DNA from 3 places in the Stenotrophomonas sp. FW305-3-2-15-E-LB1 genome. Region 3 is predicted to be linked to each of the others. Evidence: predicted binding sites of a transcription regulator. Region 3 holds the regulator's gene; each other region holds the start of a gene.
What was found. The regulator HrcA, encoded in region 3, represses chaperone genes, less so after heat shock. The targets are predictions, from matches to a motif close to TTNGCACTCNNNNNNNNNGAGTGCNAA.
Positions count from the first base shown of each region.

Region 1: a site for HrcA is predicted at 4,500-4,526, ahead of rpoH (RNA polymerase sigma factor RpoH). Genes of this name have one in related genera too.
Region 2: a site for HrcA is predicted at 3,612-3,638, ahead of AC3WL7_RS05240 (co-chaperone GroES). Genes of this name have one in related genera too.

Region 1 covers NZ_JBYSZR010000019.1:29,509-39,804, forward strand. The annotation lists gene purH (bifunctional phosphoribosylaminoimidazolecarboxamide formyltransferase/IMP cyclohydrolase) at 1-239, shown strand, start outside; gene AC3WL7_RS14075 (hypothetical protein) at 256-1,122, shown strand; gene rhuM (RhuM family protein) at 1,139-2,170, shown strand; gene purD (phosphoribosylamine--glycine ligase) at 2,225-3,511, shown strand; gene rpoH (RNA polymerase sigma factor RpoH) at 3,613-4,488, opposite strand; gene AC3WL7_RS14095 (TonB-dependent receptor) at 4,787-8,452, opposite strand; gene AC3WL7_RS14100 (Ig-like domain-containing protein) at 8,487-10,296, opposite strand, start outside.
Region 2 covers NZ_JBYSZR010000004.1:182,517-192,812, reverse strand. The annotation lists gene AC3WL7_RS05255 (protein-disulfide reductase DsbD family protein) at 1-1,148, opposite strand, end outside; gene cutA (divalent-cation tolerance protein CutA) at 1,145-1,483, opposite strand; gene AC3WL7_RS05245 (endonuclease) at 1,551-3,362, opposite strand; gene AC3WL7_RS05240 (co-chaperone GroES) at 3,685-3,972, shown strand; gene groL (chaperonin GroEL) at 4,054-5,703, shown strand; gene AC3WL7_RS05230 (MarR family winged helix-turn-helix transcriptional regulator) at 5,889-6,389, shown strand; gene AC3WL7_RS05225 (DNA alkylation repair protein) at 6,386-7,123, shown strand; gene AC3WL7_RS05220 (DUF6616 family protein) at 7,178-7,519, shown strand; gene AC3WL7_RS05215 (hypothetical protein) at 7,818-8,183, opposite strand; gene AC3WL7_RS05210 (hypothetical protein) at 8,739-9,263, shown strand; gene AC3WL7_RS05205 (hypothetical protein) at 9,611-9,871, shown strand; gene AC3WL7_RS05200 (3-deoxy-7-phosphoheptulonate synthase) at 10,130-10,296, shown strand, end outside.
Region 3 covers NZ_JBYSZR010000016.1:1,156-11,451, forward strand. The annotation lists gene AC3WL7_RS12605 (MFS transporter) at 1-228, opposite strand, end outside; gene AC3WL7_RS12610 (AraC family transcriptional regulator) at 302-1,099, shown strand; gene AC3WL7_RS12615 (hypothetical protein) at 1,246-2,019, opposite strand; partial or broken gene AC3WL7_RS12620 (AraC family transcriptional regulator) at 2,174-2,293, shown strand; gene dnaJ (molecular chaperone DnaJ) at 2,446-3,573, opposite strand; gene dnaK (molecular chaperone DnaK) at 3,728-5,653, opposite strand; gene grpE (nucleotide exchange factor GrpE) at 5,839-6,354, opposite strand; gene hrcA (heat-inducible transcriptional repressor HrcA) at 6,418-7,482, opposite strand; gene recN (DNA repair protein RecN) at 7,597-9,258, shown strand; gene AC3WL7_RS12650 (LysR family transcriptional regulator) at 9,358-10,275, opposite strand.

The sequences.
Region 1 (10,296 bases), on a different contig from region 3:
TCTATTCCGCGCGCATCGCCGGCATCAAGGCGGCCGATGCAAACCTGGTGGTGGAAGGTTCGGTGATGGCGTCCGATGCGTTCTTCCCGTTCCGCGACGGCATCGATGCCGCGGCGGCCGCCGGCATCAAGGCGGTCATCCAGCCGGGCGGTTCGATGCGCGACGCCGAAGTGATCGCCGCCGCCGACGAACATGGCCTGGCCATGGTGTTCACCGGCGTTCGCCACTTCCGCCACTGATCCTGGAGCGACACGGATGTCCGCAGTTTCGATCAAACCCCTGCTCCTGCCCGCGCTGCTGGGCGCGGTCCTGCTGGCCGGCTGCAAGCCGGCCGCCCAGCCGGCACCCGCCACTGCCCCGCACGCAGAGACGCCCGCCGCGGGCAGCACCGCAGCGGCCGGGCATGCCAGCCGCACCGCGCGCCTGCAGGCCTTCCTGACGGCGCGCTACGGCAAGGACGCACAACTGTCCGGCGACTGGCGCGGCAGCTGGGCGCAGGACGGTGACAGCCGCCCGGTGGACTGGGCGGTGTGCGCCGAGCAGCCGGTGGTGAACGGTGACAGCTGGCAGCAGCTGCTGGCGGTGTGCGGCGAAGTGGCCGACGCCGGCCATGCCGACGCGGGCACCATCGACTTCTACGTGCTGCGCCCATCTGGCGATGGCTTCGAGGTGGCGGCCGAGCTGACCGGCGGCACCTATGGCAGCAGCGGCCGCCCGGGCAGCGTCGAGATCCTGCGCTTCGGCAGCGATTTCTACGGCTTCCGCAACGTCAGCGGCTGGTACGGCCAGGGCTACTCGCTGCAGACGCAGAGCTTCATCCTGCCCGGCCCGAACGGTCTGGTGGATGCCGGCAGCGTGCGCAGCCACATCGACAACAGCGCGGCCTACGACTGCGATGACGCCGAGCAGGCCGAAGACTGCCGCACCCGCATGTTCGACATCGAGTTCGAACTGCGCATGGACGACAGCAACCGCAGCGCGCGCATCTGGCCGCTGCTGATCGAGGAAACCGGCAGCAGCTGTGGCGGCACCAACGTGCGCCGCACGCACCGCTTCACGCTGGACCCGAAGACCTGGACCTATTCCTTCCCCGACGCGCTGCAACGCGAGGGCTGCGAGTGAGGCACATCGACCGGCCATGAACAGCTCCCTCGGCGAACTGATCCTCTACCGTACCGACGATGGCCGGACGGAGGTCCACCTGCGCGCTGCGGAGGGGACGGTGTGGATGACCCAGGGCGAGATGGCCGAGCTGTTTGATACGACCAAGCAGAACATCAGTCTTCACGTCCGGAGGATCCTGGAGGAAGGGGAGCTTCCGGCCGATTCAGTTGTCAAGTTTGACTTGACGACTGCTGCCGATGGCAAGCGATACAGGACGCAGCTTTATCGACTTGAGCTGATCCTGGCGGTCGGATTCCGGGTGCGCTCCCCACGCGGCCGCCAGTTCCGGCGCTGGGCTGGCTCGTCGCTGGCCGAGTATCTGGCCAAGGGCTTCCTGCTCAACGATGCTCGACTGAAGGACGCCGAACGAGCCGACTACTTCAAGGAACTGCTGCGCCGCATCCGCGATATCCGCAGTTCGGAGAAGCGGTTCTATCAAACCCTGCGCGATCTGTTCAAAGCCAGCAGCAGCGACTACGACGGCACTGCGCAGACGGCCAAGAGCTTCTTCGCCACCATCCAGAACAAGCTCGTCTACGCCGTCACTGGCCGTACTGCTGCCCAGTTGATCGTTGAGCGCGCGGACCTTGATTCGGCGACGCTCGGTCTGACCCATTGGCAAGGCGAGCGCATCAGGAAATCCGATGCCGTGGTTTCCAAAAATTACCTCGCTCAGCAAGAGCTGGAGCAGCTCAATCGCCTGGTGACCATGTTCCTGGATTTCGCGGAGGACCGCGCCGAACGCCGCATCGAGATGCGCATGGCCGACTGGCTGACCCAGACTGATCGATTCCTCGATTTCAATGAGCGCGCGATCCTGGAAGGTGCGGGCCACGTCTCGCACCAGCAGATGGAAGCGATCATTGCCGAGCGCTACGGGGTGTTCGATCAGCATCGCCGCAGCAAAGAACTGGGCGAGGCCGAGCAGGAGGCGATCGATGACCTGCGCCAACTCGAAGCTGAAGCAAAAACACTGACCAACCCTGCGCTGAAGCGCGAGGATTGAGCAGTTCCCCTCCATCGTTCTCCCTCCTGATTTCTCCGTTCGGATACTTCCCACATGAAGAAGATTCTTGTCATCGGCTCTGGCGGCCGCGAACACGCCCTGGCATGGAAGCTGGCCCAGTCCTCCCGTGTCACCGAAGTGATCGTGGCGCCCGGCAATGCCGGCACCGCCACCGAAGACAAGTGCCGCAACGTGGCGGTGAAGGTGACCGACATCGACGGCCTGCTGGCGCTGGCCCAGGCCGAAGGCGTGGCGCTGACCGTGGTCGGCCCGGAAGTGCCGCTGGTGGCCGGCGTGGTCGATCGTTTCCGCGCTGCCGGCCTGCGCATCTTCGGGCCGACCGCCGCCGCCGCGCAGCTGGAAGGCAGCAAGGCGTACGCCAAGGATTTCCTGGCCCGCCACAACATCCCCACCGCGTTCTATGCCGTGCACACCGAGGTGGACGCTGCGCTGGCCTACATCCGCGAGAAGGGCGCACCGATCGTGGTCAAGGCCGATGGCCTGGCCGCTGGCAAAGGCGTGATCGTGGCGATGACCCAGGCCGAGGCCGAGGACGCGGTGCGTGACATGCTCTCGGGCAACGCCTTCGGCGATGCCGGTGCGCGCGTGGTCATCGAAGAATTCCTCGATGGCGAGGAAGCCAGCTTCATTTCGATGGTCGATGGCGTGCACGCGCTGCCGATGGCCACCTCGCAGGACCACAAGCGCGTGGGCGACGGCGATACCGGCCCGAACACCGGCGGCATGGGCGCCTACTCGCCTGCGCCGGTGGTGACCCCGGAGGTGCATGCCCGGGTGATGCGCGAAGTCGTGAACCCGACCGTGCAGGGCATGATCGCCGATGGCATCCCGTTCACCGGCTTCCTCTATGCCGGTCTGATGATCGATGCCAGCGGCGCGCCGAAGGTGATCGAGTTCAACGTGCGCTTCGGCGACCCGGAAACCCAGCCGGTGATGCTGCGCCTGCTGTCGGACCTGGTGGACCTGGTGGAAGCGGCCATCGATGGCCGCCTGGACGCGGTGGACGCGCAGTGGGATCCGCGCCCGTCGCTGGGCGTGGTGCTGGCCGCCAGGCCTTACCCGGAAGCGCCGATCACCGGTGACGTGATTTCCGGCCTGGACGCCGTGCCCGCCAACGCCAAGGTGTTCCATGCCGGTACCACGCTGGATGCGCAGGGCCAGGTGCTCAGCGCGGGTGGCCGCGTGCTGTGCGTGGCCGCGCTGGGCGACAGCGTGCGCGACGCGCAGGCCAATGCCTACGCCGGCGTGGCCAACGTGACCTGGGCCAACGAGTTCCACCGCACCGACATCGGCTGGCGCGCCATCGCACGCGAGGGGTGAGGCCCGCGCGGCGTCAGTAGATCCACGCCATGCGTGGATGAGCCCCACAAACAGAAAGGCCCGGCATAGCCGGGCCTTTCTTCATTCCAACGCCACCCCGCTTACGCGGTGAACAGCGCCTTCATCTTCTTCAGCGCGTTCGCTTCGACCTGGCGGATGCGCTCGGCGGACACGCCGTACTCATCGGCCAGTTCCTGCAGCGTCACCTTGCTGTCGGCATCCAGCCAGCGGCGGTGGATGATGTCGCGCGAGCGCGCATCCAGCTCGGCCAGGCCTTCGCGCAGCAGCTGCATCTGGTTGTCTTCGCTGTCTTCACGCTCGTAGGCCATCGACGGATCTTCGTCGTTGGACACCAGGAACGCAGCCGGCGACGGCGGGGCGTGGTCGTTGTCCTCGTCGGTCGGCGCATCGAAACCGATATCGCGGCCGGACAGGCGCGACTCCATTTCCATGACCTCGCGCTCGGACACGTTCAGATCCTTGGCCACGGCGCTGACTTCGGCCGCGTTCATCCAGCCCAGGCGCGTCTTCGACTTGCGCAGGTTGAAGAACAGCTTGCGCTGCGCCTTGGTCGTGGCGACCTTGACGATGCGCCAGTTCTTGAGGATGAACTCGTGCATCTCTGCACGGATCCAGTGCACGGCGAAGGACACCAGGCGCACGCCCATGTCCGGGTCGAAGCGCTTGACCGCCTTCATCAGGCCGATGTTGCCTTCCTGGATCAGGTCGCCCAGCGCAAGGCCATAGCCGTTGTAACCGCGGGCCACGTGCACCACGAAGCGCAGGTGCGAGTGCACCAGCTCACGTGCGGCGTCCAGATCGTCACCGTCGCGGAAACGACGGGCCAGGTCCTGTTCGTCATCGACCGACAGCACCGGAATCTGGTGCACGGCACCGATGTAGGCATCCAGCGAACCGAGCGCACTGGGAATCGGGAGATTGTTTGCCACAAGGGCAGTAGAGGTGTTCTGGCTCATAGGGGCTCATCTTAGCAGTCCGGCTTTTGGACTGCTAAAGCGGGAGGAAGTTCCAGTGTTCCGTCAACGGAACAATGGGCGATTCAACATCCCTACCCTATCGCGTATTGATGACAATGGCGAGCAGGCTCGACCATGGTCGAATACCAGCAAAATCAATCACTTGCCCAGAATAAAGTGCATGAATGGTCGTTTTGGGCCGCAAAATCCCATCGGCCCACCCCATTCAGCCCGGCAATGTTGCCGGTCGTTCAGCCCAGCCAGGCCGCGAGTCCCACGCCATGCGTGGCAGGCGACGCTAATAGTACCCGGCCATGTTCAGGAAGAAGCCCTTCTGGTCGTACATCAGCTCGGTCATGTCATCGCTGAACTCGGTGAAGTTGTAGCCTACGCCGACCTTGAAGTTCTCGCCCACGCGGCGGTCCACGCCCAGCAGCCAGCCCTTGCGCACGCCGCCATCGCGCACCTTCAGCCAGCGGTGCTCGGCCAGCCCCTCCCACTGCGCGAACAGGCGGTAGCGCAGCTGCAGGGCCGCGAAGTCGGCGCGGCTGTCCAGCCAGGCGCCCTCGCCACGGCCGGTCCGGTAGTCGCCCCAGCGCGAGGCCAGCTTGGCGGCCATCTCCCAGCGCTCGCCGATCTGGCGGATGCCTTCCAGCGACAGCACCTGCGAGCGCTGGTCGTACAGGTTGCCACCTTCCTGGCCCAGCGAGGCCACGTCATAGAGGTAGGTGAACTTGCCGAAGCCGGCCCAGCGCGTGTTGTCGTGCGGGCGCCAGGCGAAGCCGACGTTGGTCTCCACCAGCTTGGCATCGGCCACCGGGTTGATCCGGTCCTGGGTATCGGCGTAGTTGGCGCGCAGGGCGAAGCGCCAGTCCTCGTTGAGCTTGTACAGCAGGCGGTTGGTGGTCACCCACTGCTCGCGCTGCTCGGCACCGCTGTCGCGGCGGTACTCCAGCTTGCTGTTCCACTGCGCCACCGCATCGGTGCGGCCACCGCTGACGCTGTACGCGCGGCGGTTGATGCGGCCCACGGTGGATTCCAGCTCGCCATCCATCAGGGTGAAGCCCAGGTTCCAGCCCTGCGCCGGATAGAAATCCATGCCGAAGGTGTGCACCAGGCCCGCGCTGTCCTGCCGGCGGTCCTTCAGGTACTGGCTTTCGTTGTAGACGTTCACCTGGTTGCTCAGGCGCCAGCGCTGGCCGACTGTCCAGCCGCTCTGCAGGCCACTGTCGAACAACGGATCGGTGCCGGTGCGGTCGGTGCTGTAGCTGTAGCTGCCGTAGAGGCTGTGGTCGGGCGCCATGCGGTACTCGGCATCGACCTTGCCGCCATGGCCGCGGCTGCCGCCACTGAGTTCGGCACCCACGCTGCTGCGGTCGCCAAACAGGTAGCGCGCGCCCAAGGTCAGCAGGTCGTTCTTCTCATAGGCGCCGCCGTCATCGTCCAGGGTCACCTGGCCGGTGCCGTACAGCTCCCACGAGGAACCGAAGCGCTGGCGGTAGCCGATCGCCGCCAGCAGCGCCGAGACATCCTGCAGTTCCTGTTCCTCGCGCACCCGGCGCAGTTCGCCGGTCAGCTGGCCATCGTTGCCCAGCCGCCATTCGGCGGTCAGCTGGCTCTGCTCCAGCGCCAGTTCGCCCTGTTCGGTGCGGGTGTGGCGGCCGTACAGGCTGAAATCATCGGTGAGGTAGCCGAGGAATTCCGCGCCGTATTCCTGGACCGGAAGGCCGGTGTCCTGGCGTGCCACCGAGAAACCGGCGTCGACGTCGCGCCACCATGCGCCCAGGCTCCAGTCCTGGCTGGTCCAGCCCAGCTCGCGCAGGTTGGCGCGGGCTTCCACCGCCGAGGCCTTGCCCGAACGGCGGCCTTCATAGGGGTTGCGGCGGATGAAGCTGAGGCCGCCGTTGTCCGAATAGAACACCGGCGCTGCGGTGGCATCGGTGCGGGTCTGTTCCATCTTCAGGTAGGTGCCGCGGCCCGCCTGCAGGGTCAGGTCGGCACCCTTCAGGCTGTAGTTCTCGCCGCTGCGGTTCTCTTCCACCCAGGTGCCGCCCACCGCGACGTGATCGCCGATCCACTGGCGGCCGCGCGCGCCATAGGTCACATCGTCGCTGCTGAAGCCCAGCGGCACGTATTCGTAGTCCACCAGCAGCAGCTGGTCGTAGCCATCCAGCGGCATGTCGCGGGTGATGCTGCGCACGTTCTCGCGGGTCAGCTGTGCCAGCGGGCGGGTCAGGATCAGCCGGCCCTGCAGGTCGTCAATCTCGTAGTCCACGCCTTCCTGCAGGGTGGCGCGGGTTTCGGTGCGGCCGGTGGTGCGGTCGCGCACTTCCAGCACCACCTGTTCCGAGCCCGGCAGCAGATCGGTGTGGCGCAGGTAGTACAGGCTGCCGCCCGTGCCGAGGAATTCGCTGTGGCCCGGCGCCGACTGCGCTTCCGAACCGAACACCTTCAACTGCGAACGCGCTTCGCCCAGCGGCGTGGCCGACAGCGAACGCCAGTTCAACGCGCCGCCGTACAGCGAACGCACGTACTGGCCGTATTCGGTGCCGGTGATGCCGGTGGCGAAGTTGCCCCACAGGGCCTGGCTCTGGTCCCAGTCCACGCGCAGGTACAGGCGGCCCTGGGTATCGACATCGCGGTAGGTGGTGGAGTCATCACCGTACACCGGGTAGTACAGGTCCGGATCGAGGCGGCGGAACACATCCTGCGCATCGGCGCGGCTGAAATCGCGGAACAGGTACTTCAGTTCGCGGTCCTGGGTGTCGGCCTGCGCCGTCACCAGGTATTTGCCGCGCATCTTGCCCTTCAGGTAGAACGCCAGCCGGCCTTCGCTGAGGAAGCCATCGGTGTCGCGGTCATCGGCGGCCAGCGGCTGCACGTTGCCGCTGGCACTGTTCTTCGACAGGGTGACATCGGCAATGGCCACCAGGAACAGGTAGCGGCCGGTCACGTCCACGTCCAGCTGGCGCTGCGCGGACGGTGCATCGCGCGATTCCACCCGCACGTCATAGCGGTGCTGGCCGACCGGCTCCAGGAACTCGGCAGCGAACTTCTGCTCCAGGTCCACCGGGAAATCCTGGCCGTTGATGCGCACCCGGCTGTTGGGTTCCAGGTTGCGGCCGTACAGGCGCACGCGCGAGCCGTGGATGGGAATGTTCTGCAGGCGCAGCATGCTCTGCCCGTAGATGCTGTTGCTGACCTGCAGGTCCTGTGCGCTCGCCCCGTCCAGCGCCTGGCCCAGGGTCTTCTGCACGTTGTCACGGGTCACCTGCAGGCCACGGTCGAAGTCGGCCGGGGTGACCAGCTGGATGCGCTGGATCTGCGTTTCATCAAACGAGCCGCCGGCGCCGTACGCGCGCGCCACGTAGATCAGTTCATCGCCGGTGCGCAGCTTGAACTGTTCCGGCACGGTGCCATCCCATTCGGCATCGCCCACGTAGTCGGACGGCAGCTCGATGCGCGCCAGCGGCGTCACCAGATCGGTATCGGTGCCGCGGTACAGGGTGACTTCCAGCTTCTCGATGAAGGAGGCGTAGTTGTTGTAGCTGTGGAAGCGCAGCGGGCGGATCACCCGGCCGTTTTCGAACGGTACGGTGGCGGCAGCCTGCACGCTCAGGCTGGGCGGCACCATGCTCGGGTCTTCGGTGGCCCACACCACGCCGCCGTTGGGCAGCTCGGCCATGAACTGGCCACCGCGCGCGGACACGTCCGGGGTGACCGCCGGTGCCAGCGGCACGCTGCCGGCGGCGGACGGATCGGCTTGGCCCGGCAGTGGCAGCAGCGGCGTGTCGGCGTCATCACCGATCCGCAGCAGTTCGCCGTCGTCGCTGCGGCAGGTGTCACCCTCGCAGCGCACGTCACTGGATGCCATCGGCGCGGCCTGCTGGGCCAGTACCGGGGGGGCGGCCAGCAGCAGGGCGAACACGCTGCAGGACATCGCATGGGGAAGCAGGGCTCGCACGATCAGGGCAGGGCTCCGGTGGTGGGTCTTCATCTCAGCGCCCCTCCCCGCTGTTGGGGCCGGCCGGCGGTGGCCCGCTGGGCGGTTCGATCATCAGTTGCTGCAGGACGCGGCCATCGCCGCCACGCACCTCGATGCGGGTGGCGGCGGCGACGTCGGCCGGCAGGCGGCTGGCCAGTGCGCCACGCACCGCCTGCGCACGCTGCTGGGCCAGGGCTTCCTCGCCCGCCGTGGCGACCAGCAGCACGCGGCCACCGCCGCGCGCCAGCAGTGCCTGGGCGGCCTTGTCCAGCACGCTGGCGCGGTCGGCGGCCAGCGTGGCGCTGCCCGGTGCGAACAGCGCCTGGCCCAGTTCCACCCGCGCCGGGCGTGGCACCACGGCGGCAGGCGTACCTTCGCGGCTCAGTCCGCCGTCGGGCATGTGCACGCCGAAGTCGAAGCGCGCCGGCAGGCCGGGGGTGATGCGCCGTACCAGCGGGTTGGGCGTGGTGAAGCGCGCACCGGCCGGCAGCGTCGACGGATCGACCTTGAGGATGAAGTTGCGGCCGCGTGCTTCGCCGCCCGGGATGCCGACCAGGTGGTAGCGCCCGAAGGCATCGGTTTCCATCAGCAGGCCTTCCACCGCCGCCACGCGCACGCCCGGGATGCCGCGTTCGCCGTCGTCCTGGATGCCGTTGCCGTTGCGGTCGTCGAACACACTGCCGATGATCAGGCTTTCATCCAGCAGCGGATCCACGCTGACATCGACGTCGGCCGTGGCCACGTTGCCGATGCTGCGGTTCTGCCCGTCGATGGCGGTGATGCGGTTGGTGTGCACGCCGGTGCCGGTGCCTGCGCCGACGCGCAGGTAGTACACCACCGTGGCGCGCTCGCCCACCGGCACGTCGATGCCGTCGATGCGCAGCGGCTGCACGCCACTGGTGCGCGCATCGTTGTCGGCATCGCGCACCGCGAAGCCACCGCTGACGAAGGTGAAGCCCGGCGGCAGCGTATCCAGCAGCGTGGCACCGTTGGCATCGACCTCGCCCACGTTGTCGATGGTGACGGTGTAGCGCACCAGGTCGCCGATCTGCGCACTGCGCTTGGCGGCCACCTTGGTCAGGCGCAGCACGGCCTGCTGGCCGGCCACGGTAACCGCCACGTTGGCTTCGGCGCACAACGGGGTCGGCACGCTCAGGTCGCAGACGCGGTAGCGGAAGCTGTCGGTACCGCTGAAGTCCGCGGCCGGCGTGTACGTGCACACCCCGTTGGCGCACTGCACGGTGCCATGCGCGGGCGCGGCCGCCACCTGCAGCGAGGCCGGGTCCAGCGGCGCGCTGCGGGTGGTGTCGTTGGCCAGCACGTTGATCAGCAGCGGGCCGCTGGTTTCGGCAGTCACCGCGTCATCGACCAGGGTCAGCACGTTCGGCTCGACGACGATGGCCACCGATGCGCTGGCACACATCGACGGATCGGCGACATCGCAGACCTGGTAATCCAGGCTCTGGATACCGGCGAAGTTGGCCAGCACCGCGAAGCGGATGTGCTTGTTCGGCAGCACCGTGGCATCGCCATACGGCGGCGGCGCGGTGATGGTGACAGTGACCGTGGCCGGATCCACCGGCGTGCCATCCACGCGGTCGTTGCCGAGCACGTCGATGTCCACCACGCCGTTCTGCGGCATGTCGATGCGGTCATCCTCGGCCACCACGCCCGGCTCGGCGGCAATGACGGTCACGGTGACGGTGCCGACGTCGCAGACGGTGGGCTGGTTGACCAGGCACAGCGTGTAGGTGGTGCTGTAGCTGCCCGGTGCCAGGCCCGCAGCGACGTCCACCCAGCCATCGGCGCTGAAGGCCAGGGCG
Region 2 (10,296 bases), on a different contig from region 3:
CTGTCGGTCTTCGGCACGCTGCCCGGCGGCTTGGTGCGCCTGGCATTGTCCTGCTGCGCATCGGCGGCGAACGCATCACCGCCCGCGGCGCTGTCAACGGCAGCGCCGGTGGCATCGTTGGGCACGGTCGGCAGCAGGCGCCGCGGTGTGCCATCGGCCTCCTCGCGCGGGCTGTCGCTGGCCGTGGCAGGCGCTGCAGTGGCCGTGCCGTTGCCGGCGGCGGTCAGCGTGCCGGCCGGAATCGACAGCTTCACCCGGCGGGTCATCGGCGGGTAGCAGATGCCATCGGTCTGGCAGCCCTGGAAGGTCACCACCAGGGTGCTGTCCACGGCCTCGGTGCGGGTGCGGCGCAGCGGCAGCGGCACTTCCACCTGGTTGAAGTACACCGAGACATCGCCGAAGTGCTCATCGCGGTGCGACTGCGCGGCCGGCCAGCGCGGCTTGTCGGCCAGCACGCCGGTGCTGCCTTCCAGCTTCAGCGAGGTGCGGTCGCGGTACAGGTAATAGCCCGGCGCGGGGGTGAAGCGCAGCAGCAGGGTGTTGCCGTCGCTGGCGATGGCATCGAAGCCGAATGCCTGTTCCGACGGCAGCGGCAGGGCCTGGGTGTTGCTGGCGCCCGGCAGGCGCAGGCCACCGCCGCTACCGGCCAGCGGGTTGTTGAACGGGCTCACGCCGGTGGCGCGCGCGGTGGGCAGCGCGGCCTTGCCGCCGGCGCCGGGCAGGGTCACCTGCACGGTGCGCTTCTGCGGCGGGTAGCACACGCCGGCATCGGCGCAGCCCTGGTAGCGCACTTCCAGGCTGATGGTGCCGGCCGCATCGGTCGGTGCGCCGGGCAGGGTGGCCTGCAGGCGCTCGCGGTAGGTCTCCACCTCGCCGAAGAAGTCGTCGTGGTGCTTGTTGCCGGCCGGCATCTGCAGGGCGCCGGCATTGAAGGCCGGGTCGGCCTTGACGCTGGTGCGGTGGCGATACAGGTAATAGCCGGGGGCGATCTTGAACTGCAGTTGGATCTGGCCACGTTCGGGCGCACTGGCGGTCAGCGCGAACGCCTGGTCGACCGGCAGCAGGTCCTTCTCATCCAGCGCGAAGGCCGGCAGGGACAGCCAGAGCAGGGCGCACAGCGCGGCGCCACGAGCAAACAACTTCATCAATCGGTGTCCTCCCGGGTCTGTGCCCGGATCCAGTCCAGATACGCCGGCAGGCCGGCCCGGGTTTCGACCGCGATGCACTCCGGGAGTTCATACGGATGCAGTTCGACGATGCGGGCGATGGCGTCATCGACGCGGCTCGCCGTGGTCTTCACCAGCAACTGCAGTTCGGCGTCGGTGATGACGTCGCCCTGCCAGCGGTAGGTCGACTGTGCGCCATCCAGGCGGGTGACACACGCAGCCAGGCGCTCGCTGACCAGCGCGTGCGCGATGCGCTCGGCACTGGCCCGGTCCGGGCAGGTGGTCAACAGCAGCAGGACGGGATCGACGGTCGACATGACCGCCGAGTATAGGGCCGCCGCCGGGTCAGGACCCGGCGGCGGCATGGACCGCTGCGTTGCGCGGTCAGTTGGCCAGCTGGCAGCTGGTCGGTTTTGCCGAGGTGAACAGGGCGGGGGTCGCCCACTCGGGGTGGTCGATGAACGGGTTGCGGTTGCCCTGGAACGAGTAGATCACGTCATTTCGCGCACGTTCGGCGGCATCCGGCGGGTCGGACAGGTGCCAGTCGATCAGGGTCGACAGCAGGCCCATGTAGGCCGGCGAGCTGCTGGTCTTGACGATCTTGCTGCGGTCGTCGGTCAGTTCCAGGTCCGGCTCGGACTGGCCGGTGGCCGCATCCTTGCCGCCCTCATAGCGGATGGCCATGTACATCACCGCACGCGCCATGTCGCCCTTGCGCTTGCCCCACACCTCGAAGGTGCCGGTGTTGCCGTCGGGGGTGCGCACCCAGTTGGAATTGCCCGGGTAACCGCCGCTGCCGCCGCCCTGGCCGTTGTTGGCCTCGGTGGCGCGCTCGCCGCAGTTGGCATCGCACTTGCCGAACGGCTTGTTGCCGCGGTCGGCATTCCACTGCGCATCGGTCAGGTACAGCATGTGGGTGTCGGTGTACGGGGCGTACGGCAGGCCCTTGTCGCCGGTGGTGCTGGCAAAGCCCAGCGAGTTCGGCCAGGTGTGCTCGCGGTTGTAGGTCAGGCCGCTGCCCGTGCCCGCACGGCTGCTCACCTTGGTGTAGCTGTGGTTGCGGTAGGCATCGAGGATCTTGCCGCTGTTGTTCGGGTCTTCGTCGGCAATTTCCAGGATGGTCCAGGTGCTGGTACCCGAGCCGCTGTACGGGTAGGCGGTGTGGCCCTTGATGGTCTCGTGCAGCGAGCAGCGCAGCTGGCTCGGGCTGGAGGTGTTCACCTTGGAGTAGTAGCCCTCCGGGGTGCCCGGATTGCCGGGGTCCGGATTGCCCGGGTCCGGGTTGCCGGTGGTGCTGGCCACGGTGAAGGCGATGCGGCTGTCAGCGGCCGGGTGCGCGCCCTGGTTGTCGGTGATGCGCGCGGCGCGGATGTCGAAGCGGCAGGCCTCACCGGCCACCAGGGCGGTGTTGGTCGACAGCTTCACGGTCTTGCCGCTGCCCGGCCAGGTCAGCGGCACGCTGCCGGATTTGCCGCAGCTCAGGGCAAAGGCGCCGCTGGCCAGGGTCACCGTCTCGCTGAACACCACTTCCAGGTCGGCTGCGGCCGGGAAGGTGCTGCTGCCCTGCGCCGGGGTGGTGGTGGTGACCGACGGCGGCGTGTTCGGGCCGCCCGGGGTACCGCCACCGCCGTTGAAGGTCTGGTTGTTGTTGCAGCGGCCGAACGTCTCACCGGCCGATTCGGCCCAGGTGAAGTGGGCGTACTGGCTGCCGCTGCCGGTCAGCTGCAGCGAGGTGCCCGGGGCGGTGCTGTTGGTTTCGGCAACCGGGATGTTCTGGCTGGTCATGCCGGCGGCGGGGCCACCGGAGGCGGTGATCGCGCCTTCGTAGCTGAGGAACTGGACCACCTTGCCGCTGGCGTCGACCAGGGCGATACCGTCGTTGGGGCCGTTCTGGAGGCCGTTGGTCGGGTAGGTAACCACCGCGAGGGTGGCACTGCCGCAACCGGCGGCGGTGCCGGCCGGCACCGGCTTGTTGTCGTAGACCACGGCCGCCGAGGCGTTGGCGCCGTTGTACAGGTACAGGCGGTAGCCGGACAGGTCCTCGCCCGCGGTGGCAACCACTTCGATGGCTTCGCCGACGTCACCGGCCGGGGTGCTGTCGTCGTAGTGCAGTTCGTTGATGAAGACCTCGGCCTGGGCCGGCGCGGCGGCCAGCGCCAGCAGGCAGGCGGCGGCGAGCGGGGACAGCAATCGCATCGACTACTCCTTGTGATTGGGAATGCCGGGCGAGCCTAAGGCCGAACGCGTGACACTTTGTCGTAACTGAACGTCAGATATCTGACACTGCGACGCAGTTCACCAAAATTGCGGGAACCGGCCCTGGCTCCCGTCTGTCCGTCGCCGCAGCGCACGGTCGAAAAATTTTCCGTCACGGGGCTTGAAAGGCCCGGGGGCAGCTCCATCTCTGTCCTGCTCCCGACCTGTCGGGCTTTTTCACGAGCAATGCTGGCAGTCACCTGGGGTGAGTGCTAACATCGCCAGACTTTTTCAGACCAATCAATAACTTAAGAGGTCTCTCATGAGCATCAAGCCGCTGCACGACCGCGTTGTGGTCAAGCCGATCGAAGCCGACGAAATCTCCGCCGGTGGCATCGTCATTCCGGATTCGGCCAAGGAAAAGTCCACCAAGGGTGAAGTCGTCGCCGTCGGCCCGGGCAAGGCCCTGGACAACGGCACCGTGCGCGCCCCGTCGCTGAAGGTTGGCGACAAGGTCATCTACGGCCAGTACGCCGGCAGCTCGTACAAGAGCGAAGGCGTCGAGTACAAGGTCCTGCGCGAAGACGACGTGCTCGCCATCATCGGCTGAGCCTCGGCGCGACCTGCTTTCCTGTAAGACATCCCTTTTCGTCGCCGGGCCTGGCCCGGCGCAAACATCGAGGTAATCGCAATGGCTGCCAAGGATATTCGTTTCGGTGAAGACGCCCGTTCGCGCATGGTGCGCGGCGTCAACGTTCTCGCCAATGCCGTCAAGGCCACCCTGGGCCCGAAGGGCCGCAACGTCGTGCTGGAAAAGAGCTTCGGCGCTCCGACCATCACCAAGGACGGCGTCTCCGTCGCCAAGGAAATCGAACTGGCTGACAAGTTCGAGAACATGGGCGCGCAGATGGTGAAGGAAGTTGCTTCGCGCACCAACGACGACGCGGGCGACGGCACCACCACCGCCACCGTGCTGGCCCAGGCCCTGATCCGCGAAGGCGCCAAGGCTGTGGCCGCCGGCATGAACCCGATGGACCTGAAGCGTGGTATCGACAAGGCCGTCGTGGCCGCCGTTGCCGAGCTGAAGAACATCTCCAAGCCGACCGCCGACGACAAGGCCATTGCCCAGGTCGGTACCATCTCGGCCAACTCGGACGAGTCGATCGGCCAGATCATCGCTGACGCGATGAAGGAAGTCGGCAAGGAAGGCGTGATCACCGTTGAGGAAGGCTCGGGCCTGGACAACGAGCTGGACGTGGTCAAGGGCATGCAGTTCGACCGCGGCTACCTGTCCCCGTACTTCATCAACAACCAGCAGTCGCAGACCGCTGACCTGGATGACCCGTTCATCCTGCTGCACGACAAGAAGATCTCCAACGTCCGTGACCTGCTGCCGGTGCTGGAAGGCGTCGCCAAGGCCGGCAAGCCGCTGCTGATCGTTGCCGAAGAAGTCGAAGGCGAAGCGCTGGCTACCCTGGTGGTCAACACCATCCGTGGCATCGTCAAGGTCGTGGCCGTCAAGGCTCCGGGCTTCGGCGACCGTCGCAAGGCGATGCTGGAAGACATGGCCGTGCTGACCGGCGGCACCGTGATCTCCGAAGAAGTTGGCCTGTCGCTGGAAAAGGCCACCATCAAGGACCTGGGCCGCGCCAAGAAGGTGCAGGTTTCCAAGGAAAACACCACCATCATCGATGGCGTGGGTGACAAGGCTGCCGTCGACGCACGCGTCGGCCAGATCAAGACCCAGATCCAGGACACCTCCTCGGATTATGACCGCGAGAAGCTGCAGGAACGCGTTGCCAAGCTGGCCGGCGGCGTTGCCGTGATCAAGGTCGGCGCGTCGACCGAAATCGAAATGAAGGAAAAGAAGGATCGCGTCGACGACGCCCTGCACGCTACCCGTGCAGCCGTTGAAGAAGGCGTGGTCCCGGGCGGCGGCGTTGCCCTGGTCCGTGCGGTCACCTCGCTGGCTGGCCTGAAGGGCGCCAACGAAGACCAGAACCACGGCATCCAGATCGCCCTGCGTGCGATGGAAGCCCCGCTGCGCGAAATCGTGGCCAACGCCGGCGAAGAGCCGTCGGTCATCATCAACAAGGTCAAGGAAGGCACCGGCAGCTTCGGCTACAACGCCGCCACCGGCGAGTTCGGCGACATGCTGCAGTTCGGCATCCTGGACCCGACCAAGGTGACCCGTTCGGCGCTGCAGAACGCTGCCTCGATCGCTGGCCTGATGATCACCACCGAAGCCATGGTTGCCGAAGCTCCGAAGAAGGACGAGCCGGCCATGGGTGGCGCCGGTGGCATGGGCGGCATGGGTGGCATGGGCGGCATGGACTTCTAAGTCCACGCGTTCCCGACGTAATGAAAAACCCCGCCGGAAGGCGGGGTTTTTTTATGGGCGCGTTCGGCACACCGCGTGGATGAACCCGACACAGTAGATCCACGCCATGCGTGGATGACGCCCCCCGCTTGGAATCTGCTTCTGCCAAAATTATGATTAGCCGCCTAATCACATAGATGTCCGCAATGCTGGAAGCAAAACACACCGCCCTCATCGACGAGGCCGCCCGCCGCGGCCACGCCAACCTGGACCAGCTGCGCCTGTGCTTCCAGCTGCTTTCCCTGTCCACCGCCATCGACCGCGACTGCGCCACCCGTCTCGCCCCGCACGGCCTCAGCGAAGGCCGTTTCATCGTGCTGTTCCTGCTGCATGGCGCGGGCGGCACGCTGCCGCCGCACGAACTGGCCGAACGCGCAGGCGTCACCCGCGCCACCATCAGCGGCCTGCTCGACGGGCTGCAGCGCGAAGGCCTGCTGCAGCGCAGGCACGATGCCGAGGACGGCCGCCGCCTGCAGATCGTGCTGACCGCCCGCGGCAAGCGCCTTGCCGAGGAACTGTTCAACCAGCACACGCAGTGGATCGGCGGACTGTTCAATGGCCTGGATGCCACCGAACAGGCGCAGCTTTCGCAGCTGCTGGGCAAGGTCTGGCTGCACACCGACAGTGGGCGCGAGTCCACGCCATGAGCGCTGCCATCAGCGCCGCGCGGAGGCACGAATTGGATATCGGCGAGGCGGCCAGCACGCATCTGGCCGAATGTCTTGCCGTGGATTTCGCAACGCTGCTGCACGCGGTCGCAGCGCTGCCAGACGCCGCCGTGCAGCGCATGCGTGATGCCGCCAGCAAGGGCATCACCCAACGCATGGCGCTGGCGGCAACACTGCTGCGCGAAGCAGGGCAGGGCGACCCCGCGCGCTGGCAGTCGCATCCCTCGGACACCGTGCGCGGTTGGGCCTGCTACCTCATCGGCAGTGATGCCACGCTGGCGCTGGCCGGGAAACTGCAGGCGATGCAGCCACTGGCCGATGACGCGCACTTCGGCGTACGCGAATGGGCGTGGTTGGCGGTGCGTACCGATCTCGTGGCGGCGCCACAGCAGGCGCTGCAACTGCTGCTGCCGTGGGCGCATGAAGCCTCACCCTACCTGCGCCGCTTCGCCTGCGAAGCACTGCGCCCGCGCGGCGTCTGGGCCACGCACATCGCCCTCTTCAAGCAACAACCGCAACACGCACTGCCGCTGCTGGACGCCCTGGCGAACGACCCCGAGCGCTACGTGCAGGACGCGGTGGGCAACTGGCTCAACGATGCCAGCAAGACACAACCCGAGTGGGTGCGCGACCTCTGCGCGCGCTGGCAGCGCGAACACAGCAGCGCAGCAAACACGTACATCCGCAAGCGCGCCCAACGCTCCCTTCGGTAGCGCCGGGCCATGCCCGGCGGACGATCCAACACCACCAACCCAAGGAAGGCCCCAATGCCCCACATCCTCATCGAGCACTACACCGCAACTCCCGCCTGGGCTGCACTCCCGCCCGAGCAACGCAGCGCCTTCTTTGCCCGCATCGGCGCCGGCATGCAGCAGTTCGACGCGGCGCGAATCGCCCCGTTGGCAATGGGCCGCGTCGCCCGCGATGTGCCGCATGGCAGCGCCGATCAGTTCTATGCCGTCTGGCAGTGCGCCAGCCGCGCCGACGCCGATGCACTGGTCGCCGGCATCAGCGCCACAGGCTGGCATGAGTACTTCACCACCACCAACACGGTCGGCCCCGTGGACGAAATGCCGCAGCACCTGCACGATCTGGCGACCCGCGAGTAGATCCACGTCACGCGTGGCTGAACCTCCACGCCACCCGATAGCGCCGGGCCATGCCCGGCGTCTCCCCAGTCATCCGCCACTGCCTGACTACCGCGGACGCACCCGCTCGGCCACGTGCGTACTTAGTTCCAGGCAGGCCATCATCAGGCCTTCCATCACGCGCGGGCCGACATCATGTTCCTGCCCGCCATTCCGGCTACGCGTCGTAGATCCACGCCATGCGTGGATGAAGCCTCCCATGCAACCAGGTAGCGCCGGGCCATGCCCGGCGGCTCTCCAGTACTCCGCCAGTGCCTGACTACCGCGGCCGCACCCGCTCGGCCGCATGCGTGCCCAGTTCCAGGCAGGCCATCATCAGACCTTCCATCACGCGTGGACCAACATCATGTTCCGGTCCGCCGCTCTGGCGGCTGCGCTCGGCGGCCAGCAGCACCTCATGCACGATACGCAGCCCGGCAAGCGCGCAATCGCCATCGGACAACTGGATGCGCCGACCGATCGCCAGATTGGGCTCGGGCCAGGGATGGCCATCGCTGCCGGCACCCGCGCCGATGCGTTGCAGGCTTGCGATGAAACTGTGGGGATCAAGCGCGGCGTCGTCGGCGTTGGTGCTGGTCGAATCGTCGTGGTTGCGGCCCGGAAAAGGGACGTGCTTTGCATTCATGGCATGTGCTCCGTACAGAAAAGACGGCAGCGCCACCGGAATAGGTGGCGGACGGTACGTGTCTGGAAGCCGGGAAACAGAAGTAAACCGGTGGACCCTTGGGTCCCCACGCACCGCCCGCCATGGAACGCGGACGATATGCCAGCCGGCGCCGCAACACGCGGCGCCGGCTGGCAAACGTTTCTTCTGTTGCACGGGCTTCCAGACCCGGCCACCCGTTTTCGGTGGCAATCCATCTAGTGCACATGCCTGCGCGCAGCACCAAGGGCATCCGCGACAGCCATGAAAACGCGGCGCAGTATTGCATACGCAGGAAGCCATGAAATCCGCTGTTTCACCCGTATTTTTCTGCGGTTGAACTTCGCACGTGAGAAGGAACAGATGCGTCACGCAGCGTTCCTTCATGCAGGTCATTCCCGACACGATCAATGAACGCGCAAATGATGCGTCCTCCAGAATGACGCTTCTTCCCGGCGAATGAACTCAAGTGTTCTGGGACAATTTCTGGCTGCCCACGTTGGCGGGAAGTCGAAGCTCGCATGGAGGGCGAGCATCATGTCAGTCATCCAGGAATATGCACTCGCAGATTGCATTCGCGAGCTTGTTCGATTCGTCGACGGGCAGACTTCCAGTGGTGCAGAGGATGTGCATGCTCCCGCGTTTGCGTACCTCCTCACGCCCAAACAGTGCGATGACGTCGATCGAGTCTGTGACGAGAACGGCTGGTTACGGTTGAACTGCTACGCGGTCATGCTTGGTCCCGGTGAAATACGGCACGTTCTGGATGCCCGTAGGCAGAAAGACGGCCTGATGCGTTCCGAGATCGAAGAGCTTCTGGCCAAAGCGTACAGCCCGCGTAGCCTCATGAGATGCAATCCGCCGGGCGGTTCCGACGCTGCACCACGGCGAAGCGAGCAGCAGTCCGTCATGCTCAACACGCACCAGAAGCTATACATCGGGGGTACGCCGTACTACGCGACGGCGGTACTGGAAATCCGTGTTTCTGGATCCAGAAGATACTTGGCCCCGGTGACGTGCTATCACGTGACCGAGGCCAAGAAACGAAAGATGCTGAAGTGACTACGTAGGAAGGACGGCCTCATTGGCAGGCTTCCGCACTCAAGCGAACAGCCCCGGCGCCAACAATTTCCCTTCATATGCCCCCTACGGGACTTCGCAGCTCCGCCGACAAATTTTCTGCTGTCTGCGTAGTCGGCGCTCACTATACCGGCGCCTCAGGGGAGCCGCAACGAACCTTCCAGAAGTTGGGGGGAAGGCGTCATCGTCGGTTCCTTACACGGCTGCCACCGTACGGCGTTCACACTGGCCACTGCCGAATGAGGCTGAGCAGGCCAGGGCACATGCGCCTGTCACCAATACGCGGTAAACATGACGATTGCCCATGTCCACCCGCAGGGAAGTCGATCATGCAGAGCAAGCTCCAGGTCACGCTGTACGGAACCCTTGGCGAAAGCCCGGCACTGCAGTTGCCGGGGCTGGAAGGGCCGTCGGTGGCCATCCTGGAATCGACCCTGCGCCAGCTCGTCTCTGATCTCTACACCGCCCGCGCACTGCTCAACCCCGAGCAGCTGGACGAGGCACAGAAAGAACTGGACCGCGTGGTGGAGCGCTGGGTGGACATCCACGAAGGCCTGCTGCTGGACGTGGAAGTGCACGGCAAACGCTGACTCGGCCACTGCCTGAACAGCTCCCGCAGTTGCCGATGAAACATTTTGCACTGCGCAAAAGCTGTGCTATCAATACACCCCATGAACGCCGTCAACGCCAACTTTTATTGGTATTACTTTCCGAAGCCTCTGGCGGAGGAAGGACTGCGTTCACCCTGAAGAAACCTTCAGACGCATTCCCGAAAGCCGCCAGCGAACCTGGCGGCTTTTTTCATGTCGCCACGCTGGGGGCCCCCAACGTTCCGGAGAACCCCCGCAATGCCCCCGCACACCGACGACCTGCGCATCCGCACCATTGAACCGCTGACACCGCCCGCCCAGCTGCTGGCGATGCTGCCCTGCGACGATGAAGCCTCCGACACCGTCAGCGCCTCGCGCGCGGCCCTGCACGAGATCCTGCACGGCCGCGACGACCGCCTGGCGGT
Region 3 (10,296 bases):
AGTGACCAGGCCGACCAGCGGCTGGAAGATCGAAGCGGTCAGCTGGTAGGTCAGCGTGATCAGGCCGATCTGGGTGAAGCTGAGGTTGAAGCCTCCCTTGATCACCGGATAGATGGCCAGGATCAGCGACTGCATCATGTCGTTGACCATGTGGGAGGTGGAAATCGCCGCCAGCACGCCGCGGGTCGAGCTGCGGACGGTGGGGGCGGGTGTAGCCAGGCTGGACATGGTGCGCAGTCAGGTTGGGGGCGAGCCCTGCATGCTACGGTGCCCTCCCCCTCCCTTCCGCCGCGTTCTGGTCATGCCATATCGCAAAAAGGACACTCCCTGCGCGATCAGGGAATCCGCGCCCTGGAATGAAGTGCCCGGCCACCGGCCGGTGACCTGCCGGGTCAAGGACTACCCGGCCGGCACCCGGGTGTCGCCACACCGCCATCGCCGCCACCAGCTGGTCTACGCGATGTCCGGCCTGATGGTGGTGCGCTCGGAAGTCGGCCGCTGGGTGGTGCCGTCCACGCGCGCCATCTGGATGCCGGCCGGCATGGCCCACGCGGTGGACTGCATTGCCGATGTGCACATGCGCAGCCTCTACATCGATCCGGCGTTCGCCCCGCAGCTGGCCACCGAGGCATTTGCGGTACAGGTGGCGCCCCTGCTGCGCGAGCTGCTGCACGCGGCCACGCTGATCGAAGGCGAGCACCACGATGACAGCCGCGATGGCCGCGTGGTGCGCCTGCTGCTGGACGAGCTGCACCGCATGGACGTGCTGCCGCTGCACCTGCCGACGCCCACCGACCCGCGCCTGCAGCGCATCTGCCAGCACATCCAGAAGCACCCCGGCGACGAAGCCACCCTGCAGGACTGGGCCGAAGCGCTGGCAGTGGACGTGAAAACCATCCAGCGCCACTTCGCCAGCGAGCTGGGCATGACCTTCGGCCAGTGGCGGCAACAGGCACGCCTGCTGGCCGCGATGGAGCGCCTGGCCGTGGGCGAAAAGGTGATCGATGTGGCGCTGGCAATGGGATATGACAGCCCCAGTGCGTTCGCCAGCATGTTCAAACGCCAGTTGGGACAGACCCCGGCGGCATTTTTCCGATGATCGCCTGCCGGTCCCGCAGGCAGCTCCACGCGCTAACGATCCACGGATACGGCCGGCACATGCTGATGACGAATCAACAGGAATTCCCATCTGTTGTTGAACATCAGGGGGTAATTCAGCGGTGGCAGATCATCAGGCACACGTGCCTAGGTGGGAGCTGCTTCGACGCGGCAGCCATCGGGGCGCTGGAAACCGACCAGCTCGGTGACCATCAGACGGGGACTGTCGGTTTCCGCAGTCGGGTAGCTGCGATAGTTTGGATTGGCCTTGATGCTTCGCCGCAACACCACCCGCCCAACGCTTGGCGCGTACCAGCTGATGCTGCGTTCCATTCCGTCCACCGCACCACTACCCTCCAGGCGCATGTGTTTCATGTCATCCGAGCGGGGATTGGATTTGTGCCACCGCGCATCTCTCTCGATCCGGTAGGCATTTACGTCACCCAGCGCAGTCCGTACCGTCTCGACGGCCACGACTCGGCTACTGCTCTCCTCCACATAGTCATAGCGATAGCTGCCAAACGAAGCGCGGATTTCGCCCGGCTCCTCGAACCTGTCCTGCCACTGCGCGCCGACGGATAACGGGAAGCGCAGCAGGATCTTTTCCCCTTTGCGCAGCGGATTCACGTCTGCATAGGTCTCTCGCCATTCGTGCCGAACGGCCTCTCCATCAATCGAAAGCCCCAGCTGCTGCGGTTCCACCGTCTGCAGCTGCAACGTCAGTTCTGGACGCGATGCGCCGATGGAGTAGGTCCAGCGTGTACCAGGCAAAGGCGCAGGGGCTCCCTGCGGATCGATGATCGGCTCATCGAAGCCGCAAGCCGGTGCTGCCGAGACATGGGGTACGGTCAACACCGCCACCAGCATCGTAATGCCGATGGCGCCCTGGCAGCGCAGTCTTTTCAGGATGGATGGATTCATGCTTCCATTTTAGGCGGCAGGAATCGCACAGACGAAACGCCGGGCGTGCCGTAGGCATTCTCCGCAACCGGGCATAAGAGCCAAGCGTGTCGCAGTTCCGCTGCGCAACGGTGTGCTTCGATGACCTCCCACTGGCGAGGAAGCACGATGCATGTTGGCCGTGGGCGAAAAGGTGTTCGATGGAGCGCTGGCGATGGGCTATGACAGCCCCAGTGCGTTCACCAGCATGTTCACGCGGCAGTTGGGGCAGACGCCGGCGGCGTTCTTCCGCTGATTCGGCAAGCCGCATCCACGCATGGCGTGGATCTACCAGAGAACAGCACCCCTGGTAGCGCCGGGCCATGCCCGGCGGAATGCGTGCGATGCGCGCAAACGAAAACGCCGGGCATGGCCCGGCGCTACCGTTCTACGTTTCCGCTCAAGAACTCAGGACGTCATCCGGTCCCAGAAGCCCTTGACCCCATCCATGAAGGTGGCCGACTTCGGCGAATGCTTGCGCGCTTCCTCGCCGACGAAGGTGGCTTCGAACTGTTCCAGCAGCTTGCGCTGGTCGTTGGTCAGGTTCACCGGGGTTTCCACCACCACGCGGCAGTAGAGATCGCCTTCGCTGCGGCTGCGCACTGAACGCACGCCCTTGCCGCGCAGGCGGAACAGCTTGCCGGTCTGGGTCTCGGCCGGAATGCGGATCTCCGCTTCGCCGCCAAGGGTGGCCACGCGCACGGTATCGCCCAGCGCGGCCTGCGAGATGCGGATCGGCACTTCGCAGTGCAGGTCGTCGCCGTCGCGCTGGAAGATGTGGTGCTCGCGCACGCGCACTTCCACGTACAGGTCACCCGGCGGCGTACCGGCCGGGCCGGCCTCGCCTTCGCCCTGCAGGCGGATGCGGTCGCCGGTATCGACGCCGGCCGGCACCTTCACCGACAGCACCTTGTCTTCCTCGATGCGGCCGTTGCCGTGGCAGGTCTTGCAGGGCTTGGCGATGATCTGGCCACGGCCGTTGCAGTTGTGGCAGGCCTGCTGCATGGCGAAGATGCCGCGCTGGATGCGCACCTGGCCGCGGCCATGGCACACGTTGCAGGTCTCCACCTTGCCGTCTTCCGAGCCACTGCCATCGCAGTCGCCACATTCGGCCAGGGTCGGGATCTCGATCCGGCGCTCGACGCCGCGCACGGCTTCTTCCAGGTCCAGCTCCATCACGTAGCCGATGTCGGCACCGCGACGGGCCTGGCGCGGACCACCGCCGCCACCGCCAAAGATGTTGCCGAAGATATCGCCGAAGATATCGTTCATGTCCGGGCCGCCCGGACCGCCGCCGCCGCCCATGCCGTGCTCGAACGCGGCGTGGCCGTGGGCATCGTACATGCGGCGCTTGTTGCCGTCGGACAGCGTTTCGTAGGCTTCCTTGCACTCCTTGAAGGAGGCTTCGGCCGCCGCATCACCCGGGTTGCGGTCCGGGTGGAACTTCATCGCACAGCGACGGTAGGCCTTCTTCAGCTCTTCGTCGGTGGCGGTGCGGGCAACGCCCAGCACTTCGTAGTAATCGCGCTTGCTCATATCGTGGATCGCATTCCGGAAAGTCGGGATTCGTCAAAGCGGAAGAGCGGAACCAGGTCCGCTCTTGCGTCGGGCGCCCCGACACGCCGGTGGGCGGTCAGGACCCTGGTACGACAACGGGACGCTGGTGGCCAGCGTCCCGTGTCGGTCCGGATCAGGACTTCTTGTCGTCCTTGACTTCGGTGAACTCGGCGTCCACCACGTCATCCTGCGCCTTGCCTGCGTTGCCGGCGTCGGCACCCGGGGCGGCACCGCCCTGTTCGGCCGAAGCCGCGGCGAACAGCGCCTGGCCTGCTTCTTCCAGCACCTTCGACTTGGCTTCGATCTGTGCCTTGTCGTCGCCCTTCATCGCGGTTTCCAGGTCGGCCAGTGCCGCCTCGACCTTGCCGATGACATCGCCGCCGACCTTGCTGCCGTGCTCGGTGATGGCGCTGCGGGTGCCGTGGATCAGGGCATCGGCCTGGTTACGGGCCTGCACCAGTTCCTGGAACTTCTTGTCTTCTTCGCGGTTGGCTTCCGCGTCGGCGACCATGCGTGCGATCTCTTCCTCGGACAGGCCCGAACCGGCCTTGATCTCGACCTTCTGTTCCTTGTTGGTCTTCTTGTCCTTGGCCGACACGTGCAGGATGCCGTTGGCGTCGATGTCGAAGGACACTTCCACCTGCGGCAGGCCGCGCGGGGCCGGCTCGATGCCGGACAGGTCGAACTTGGCCAGCGACTTGTTGAAGCGGGCCTGTTCGCGCTCACCCTGCAGCACGTGCACGGTCACGGCCGACTGGTTGTCTTCAGCGGTCGAGAACACCTGCGACGCCTTGGTCGGGATGGTGGTGTTCTTCTCGATGATCTTGGTGAACACACCGCCCATGGTCTCGATGCCCAGCGACAGCGGGGTCACGTCCAGCAGCAGCACGTCCTTGACATCGCCGCCCAGCACGCCGCCCTGGATCGCCGCACCCAGTGCCACGGCTTCGTCCGGGTTGACGTCCTTGCGCGGTTCCTTGCCGAAGAACTCGGTCACCGCCTGCTGCACCTTCGGCATGCGGGTCTGGCCACCGACCAGGATCACTTCGCTGATGTCGCTCGAGCGCAGGCCGGCATCGTTCAGGGCGACGCGGCACGGCTCGATCGACTTCCTGATCAGCTCGTCCACCAGCGACTCCAGCTTGGCGCGGGTCAGCTTGATGTTCAGGTGCTTCGGGCCCGACGCGTCAGCGGTGACGTACGGCAGGTTCACTTCGGTCTGCTGGGCGCTGGACAGCTCGATCTTGGCGCGCTCGGCGGCGTCCTTCAGGCGCTGCAGGGCCAGCGGATCCTTGCGCAGGTCGATGCCCTGGTCCTTGTTGAACTCTTCGACCAGGTATTCGATGACGCGGTTGTCGAAATCTTCGCCGCCCAGGAAGGTGTCACCGTTGGTGGCCAGCACTTCGAACTGCTTCTCGCCGTCGACGTTGGCGATCTCGATCACCGAGACGTCGAAGGTGCCGCCGCCCAGATCGTACACCACGATCTTGCGATCCTTGTTGTCGCCCTTGTCCAGGCCATAGGCCAGCGCGGCCGCAGTCGGCTCGTTGATGATGCGCTTGACGTCCAGGCCGGCGATGCGGCCAGCGTCCTTGGTCGCCTGGCGCTGGCTATCGTTGAAGTAGGCCGGCACGGTGATGACCGCTTCGGTGACCTTCTCACCGAGGAAGTCCTCGGCGGTCTTCTTCATCTTTTCCAGCACCTTGGCCGAGATTTCCTGCGGCGCCATCTTCTTGGCATCGCTGGTGGACACCCAAGCGTCGCCGTTGTCATGGGCCAGGATGCTGTACGGGACGTGGGCGATGTCCTTCTGCACTTCGGCGTCGGTGAACTTGCGGCCGATCAGGCGCTTCACCGCGTAGAAGGTGTTCTTGGGGTTGGTGACGGCCTGGCGCTTGGCCGAGGCGCCGACCAGGACTTCGCCGTCCTTGGTGTAGGCGACGATCGACGGGGTGGTGCGATCGCCTTCCGAATTCTCGATGACGCGGGCCTTGCCGCCGTCCATGATCGCCACGCACGAGTTGGTGGTGCCGAGGTCGATACCAATGATCTTGCCCATGGGGGAGACTCCTGAAGAATGCTTGTTGGTGTCAGTCCGGCCGGTCGGCCGGTGGATGAATGGGATGTGGGGGAGGCTCGTGGAACATTCAAGCCATCACCCGAACGCTGTGTTCAACCGTTCAAGAAACGCCGGGCATGGCCCGGCGCTACCCGACGGCGGTGGGCCGTTGCCAGCCCGGCGCGTCAATCGGCGGCCACTACCACCAGCGCCGGCCGCAGCAGGCGCTCGTTGAGCAGGTAGCCCTTCTGGAACACGGTCACCACGCTGCCGGGGGCGGCACCGGGGGCCGGCACCTGGCTGATGGCCTGGTGGTGTTCCGGGTTGAACGGCTGGCCGGTCGGGTCCAGCAGGACCAGGCCGTTGTCGGCGGCGACCTTCAGCAGCTGCTTGTAGGTCATCTCCAGCCCCTCGCGCAGCGGGTTGGAATCGTCGCCGGCAGCCTTCAGGCCGGCATCCAGGCTGTCAAACACCGGCAGCAGCTCGCCCAGCAGCTTCTCGTTGGCGAACTTGCGGGCCTGGTCGATGTCGCGGGCCACGCGCTTGCGCTGGTTCTCCAGGTCGGCGCGCTCACGCAGCGCATCGGCCTTGACCTGCTCGACCTCGGCGCGCAGGCGCTCCAGTTCGTCATGGGTGCCTGCGGCAGCGGCCGCATCGGCGGCGCTATGCTGGGCTTCGATATCTGGATGTTCTTGGTTCATGTCTGGGTCCCTGGCGGTCACTCTCCGCCTCCACCCACCCTAGTGTGGGCGGGATGCTGCGTTTCAAGCGTCTGCCGGCCCCGGACCGCGTCCCGGGGGCGAAAAGGCCGCCCCGAGCACGTCCGCGGTGGCCTGGACCAGCGGAATCACCCGGTCGTAGGCCATCCGCTTGGGCCCGATCACCCCCAGCACGCCCAGCACCTGCCCGTTGGCGGTATAGGGCGCGGTGACCAGCGAGACCCCCTGCAGCGGCATCATCCCCGTCTCTTCACCGATGAAGATGCGCACGCCCGGGGCCTGGATGGTCCGCTCCAGCAGCTGCAGGATCTCGCGCTTGCTGGAGAACAGTTCGAACAGTTCGCGCAGGCGTTCCAGGTCGGACAGGTCCTGCACGCCCATCAGCCGGGTCTGGCCGGCCACCAGCATGTCGTCGGCCGGCGGCTGCAGGGCCTGCTCGGCCAACTCGATGCTGTGGGCCAGCAGCAGCTCCAGCTCGGAACGGGCGTCGCGCAGCTCCAGCAGCAGGCGGGTGCGGATTTCGGCCAGCGGCAGGCCGGCAAAATGGGCATTGAGGTAGTTGGCCACCTGTTCCAGCTGGCCAGGCTCGAAGTCCTGGCGGGTCTCGATGACCCGGTTCTGCACCTCGTTGTCGGCAAACACCAGGATCGCCAGGACCCGGCGCCCGTCCAGCGCCACGAAATCGATCTGGCGGAAGGCGAACTGCTCGCGCCGCGGCGCGCTGACCACGCCCACGAAGTGGCTCATGGCCGACAGCAGCTCCGAGGCGCTGCCCAGCAGGGCCTGGGTACTGCCGCCTCCGGCCAGTTCGTGGCGCAGGCGGGCCAGTTCACCCTCGCCCGGCGGCTGCATCTGCAGCAGGCTGTCCACGAACACCCGGTAGCCGTGCGCGGTCGGGATGCGCCCGGCCGAGGTATGCGGCGAGGCCAGCAGGCCCAGGTCCTCCAGGTCGCCCAGGATGTTGCGGATGGTGGCCGGACTGACCTCCAAGCCAGCCACGCGCGCCAGCGTCTGCGAGCCGACCGGCTCGCCGTCCTGGATGTAACGCGCGATCAGCGTGCGCAGCAGATGGCGCGCACGCGGGGCAAGCTGGTCAGCGGAACCGTGCATGGAATCAACCTGTGAGACACGGACACTAGATAATGGCGGTGCGTCGCCTTGGCAAGTCATTGGACCACCCCGCCGCGCGTGCTAGCGTTGCGCGGCTCAGACACCCCTGTACCCATGCTCAGACATCTTTCGATCAAGGATTTTGCCGTCGTCCGCGCCACCGAACTGGAATTCGGGCCCGGCATGACCGTTGTTTCAGGCGAGACCGGCGCCGGCAAGTCGCTGATGGTCGACGCGCTGGGCTTCCTGTCCGGCCTGCGCGCCGACAGCGGCGTGGTCCGCCACGGCGCCGCCCGCGCCGAGCTGTCGGCCGAGTTCGCCCTGGACCAGCTGCAGGCCGCACGCCAGTGGCTGGCCGACAACGAGCTGGACGACGAGGACCAGTGCCAGCTGCGCCGGGTGATCCGCGCCGACGGTGGCTCGCGTTCCTGGATCAACGGCCGCCCGGTGACCCTGGCACAGCTGGCCGAACTGGCAGGGCGGCTGGTGGAAATCCACGGCCAGCATGAGCAGCAGGCCCTGCTGACGCGCCCGTCACAGCTGGCCCTGCTCGATGCCTATGCCCGCAACGAGGCCGAGCGCCGCCAGGTTCGCCGCGCCGCCGCCGCGTGGCAGGCGCTGGTCGATGAATCACTGGCGCTGTCGCAACAGGGCGACGTTTCCGACCGCATCGGCTTCCTCGAGCACCAGCTGCGCGAGCTCGACCGCGAGGACCTGGAACCCGAATCGATTGCCGCCCTGGGCGCCAGCCACCGTCGCCAGGCCCACGCCAGCGCCCTGCTGAGCGCCTGCCAGGCGGCCAGCAACCAGCTTAACGGTGACGACGGCAGCTCGGCGCTGGACCTGCTGCAGCAGGTGCGCCACGAGCTGTCACGCCTGATCGAGCACGACCCGCGCCTGGGCGAGGTGGACGGCTTGATCGAGAACGCCTCGATCCAGCTGCACGAAGCCCTGTCGCTGCTGGACCGGGTGCACGACGATCTCGATGCCGACCCGGAGCAGTTCGAGGAGAACGAGCGCCGCCTCGGCCGCCTGCACGACCTGGCCCGCAAGCACCGCGTGCCGATGGACGAACTGGGCGCGCAGCGCGAGCGCATGCATGCCGAAGTGGAGCAGCTGCGCGGCGCCGACGAGCGCCTGCAGCGCCTGGCCGGTGAGATCGAGAAGGCTGCCGCCGCGTGGCGCGTGCAGGCCGAAGTGCTCAGCGGCAGCCGTCGCCAGGCTGCGGCCGAACTGTCGGCCACCACCACCGGCATCATCGCCGAGCTGGGCATGGGCGGCGGCCAGTTCCTGATCGAGCTGGAACCGCAGGACAGCGGAAAGCCCGACCCGCAGGGTGCCGAGCGCGTAGAGTTCCTGGTGGCAGCCAATGCCGGGCAGCCACCGCGTGCGCTGCGCAAGGTCGCCTCCGGTGGTGAACTGTCGCGCATCTCGCTGGCCATCGAGGTGGCTGCGCTGGACCTCGATGCGGTACCGACCATGGTGTTCGACGAAGTCGACTCGGGCATCGGCGGCGCGGTGGCCGACATCGTCGGCCAGAAGCTGCGCGCGTTGGGCGAGAAGCGCCAGGTGCTGTGCGTCACCCACCTGCCGCAGGTCGCCTCCAAGGGCCACGCCCATTACCGGGTCAGCAAGGCCCCGGTGGAAGGCATGACCCAGAGCGCAGTGGAGAAGCTGGATACCAAGGCACGCGAGGAAGAGCTCGCGCGCATGCTGGGTGGCGTGGAAGTGAGCAAGGAAGCGCGCGCCGCCGCCCGCAAGCTGCTCCAGGTGTAACGCAGGCCGAGCCGAGCATGGGCTCGGCTCTACAGAACAGCCCGAACGAAACCGACATGTAGAGCCGAGCCCATGCTCGGCTTCCGTCCGCCGGCGGTCTCAGCCCAACGGCCGCGCCAGATCCACGTGCTCCACCAGGAAATCGAGGAACGCGCGCACCCGCAGCGGCAGGTAACCGCCCTGCCCCAGGAACACCGCGTGTACCTCTTCCAGGTCACCCGGATTGGCATCTTCCAGCACCGGCAGCAGGCGCCCACCGGCTATGTCGGCCTGCACCTGGAACGCGGCCAGCCGCGCCATGCCCAGCCCACCCAGCACCAGCTGGCGCAGCGCGTCACCATTGCTGGCGCGGGCATTGCCGTTGGGCAGCACCATGCGCTCGCGGCCGTCCTGCAGCACCGGCCAGCCCTGCATCGCCCGCGCGTGGCCGATGTCCAGCCGGTTGTGCGCCAGCAGTTCCTCCGCCGTGCGCGGCAGTCCCTGCCGCTGCGCATAGGACGGCGCCGCCACGATCATCATCCGGGTCGAGCCCAGCCGCCGGGCCACCAGGCTGGAACTCTTCAGCGGCCCTGCACGCACGGCGACGTCGGTGCGCTGTTCCAGCAGGTCGATCACCTCGTCGTTCAGCGTCAGGTCCACGCCCACCTGGGGATTGCGCTGCAGGAACCGCGGCAGCAGCGGCAGCAGGAAGTGCTGGCCGAAGGGCACGTTGGAATTGACCCGCAGCCGCCCACGCGGCTCGGCATGGGCACTGGCACAGCGCTCGGCCTCCTCCAGGTCAGCCAGCACCCGCAGCCCGCGTTCGTAGAACGCGCAGCCTTCCGGGGTCAGTTGCAGCTGCCGGGTGGAACGCTGCAGCAGGCGCGTGCCCAGCCGCTGCTCCAGCCGCGCCACCAGCTTGCTGACCGCCGAAGGCGTCATGTCCAGCGAGCGCGCGGCGGCGGAAAAGCCGCCGGTCTCGATCACCCGTACGAACACTTCCAGTTCGCCGGATCGGTTGATGTCAGGTCGCGCCATGTCAGTGAATCCAGTTCACAG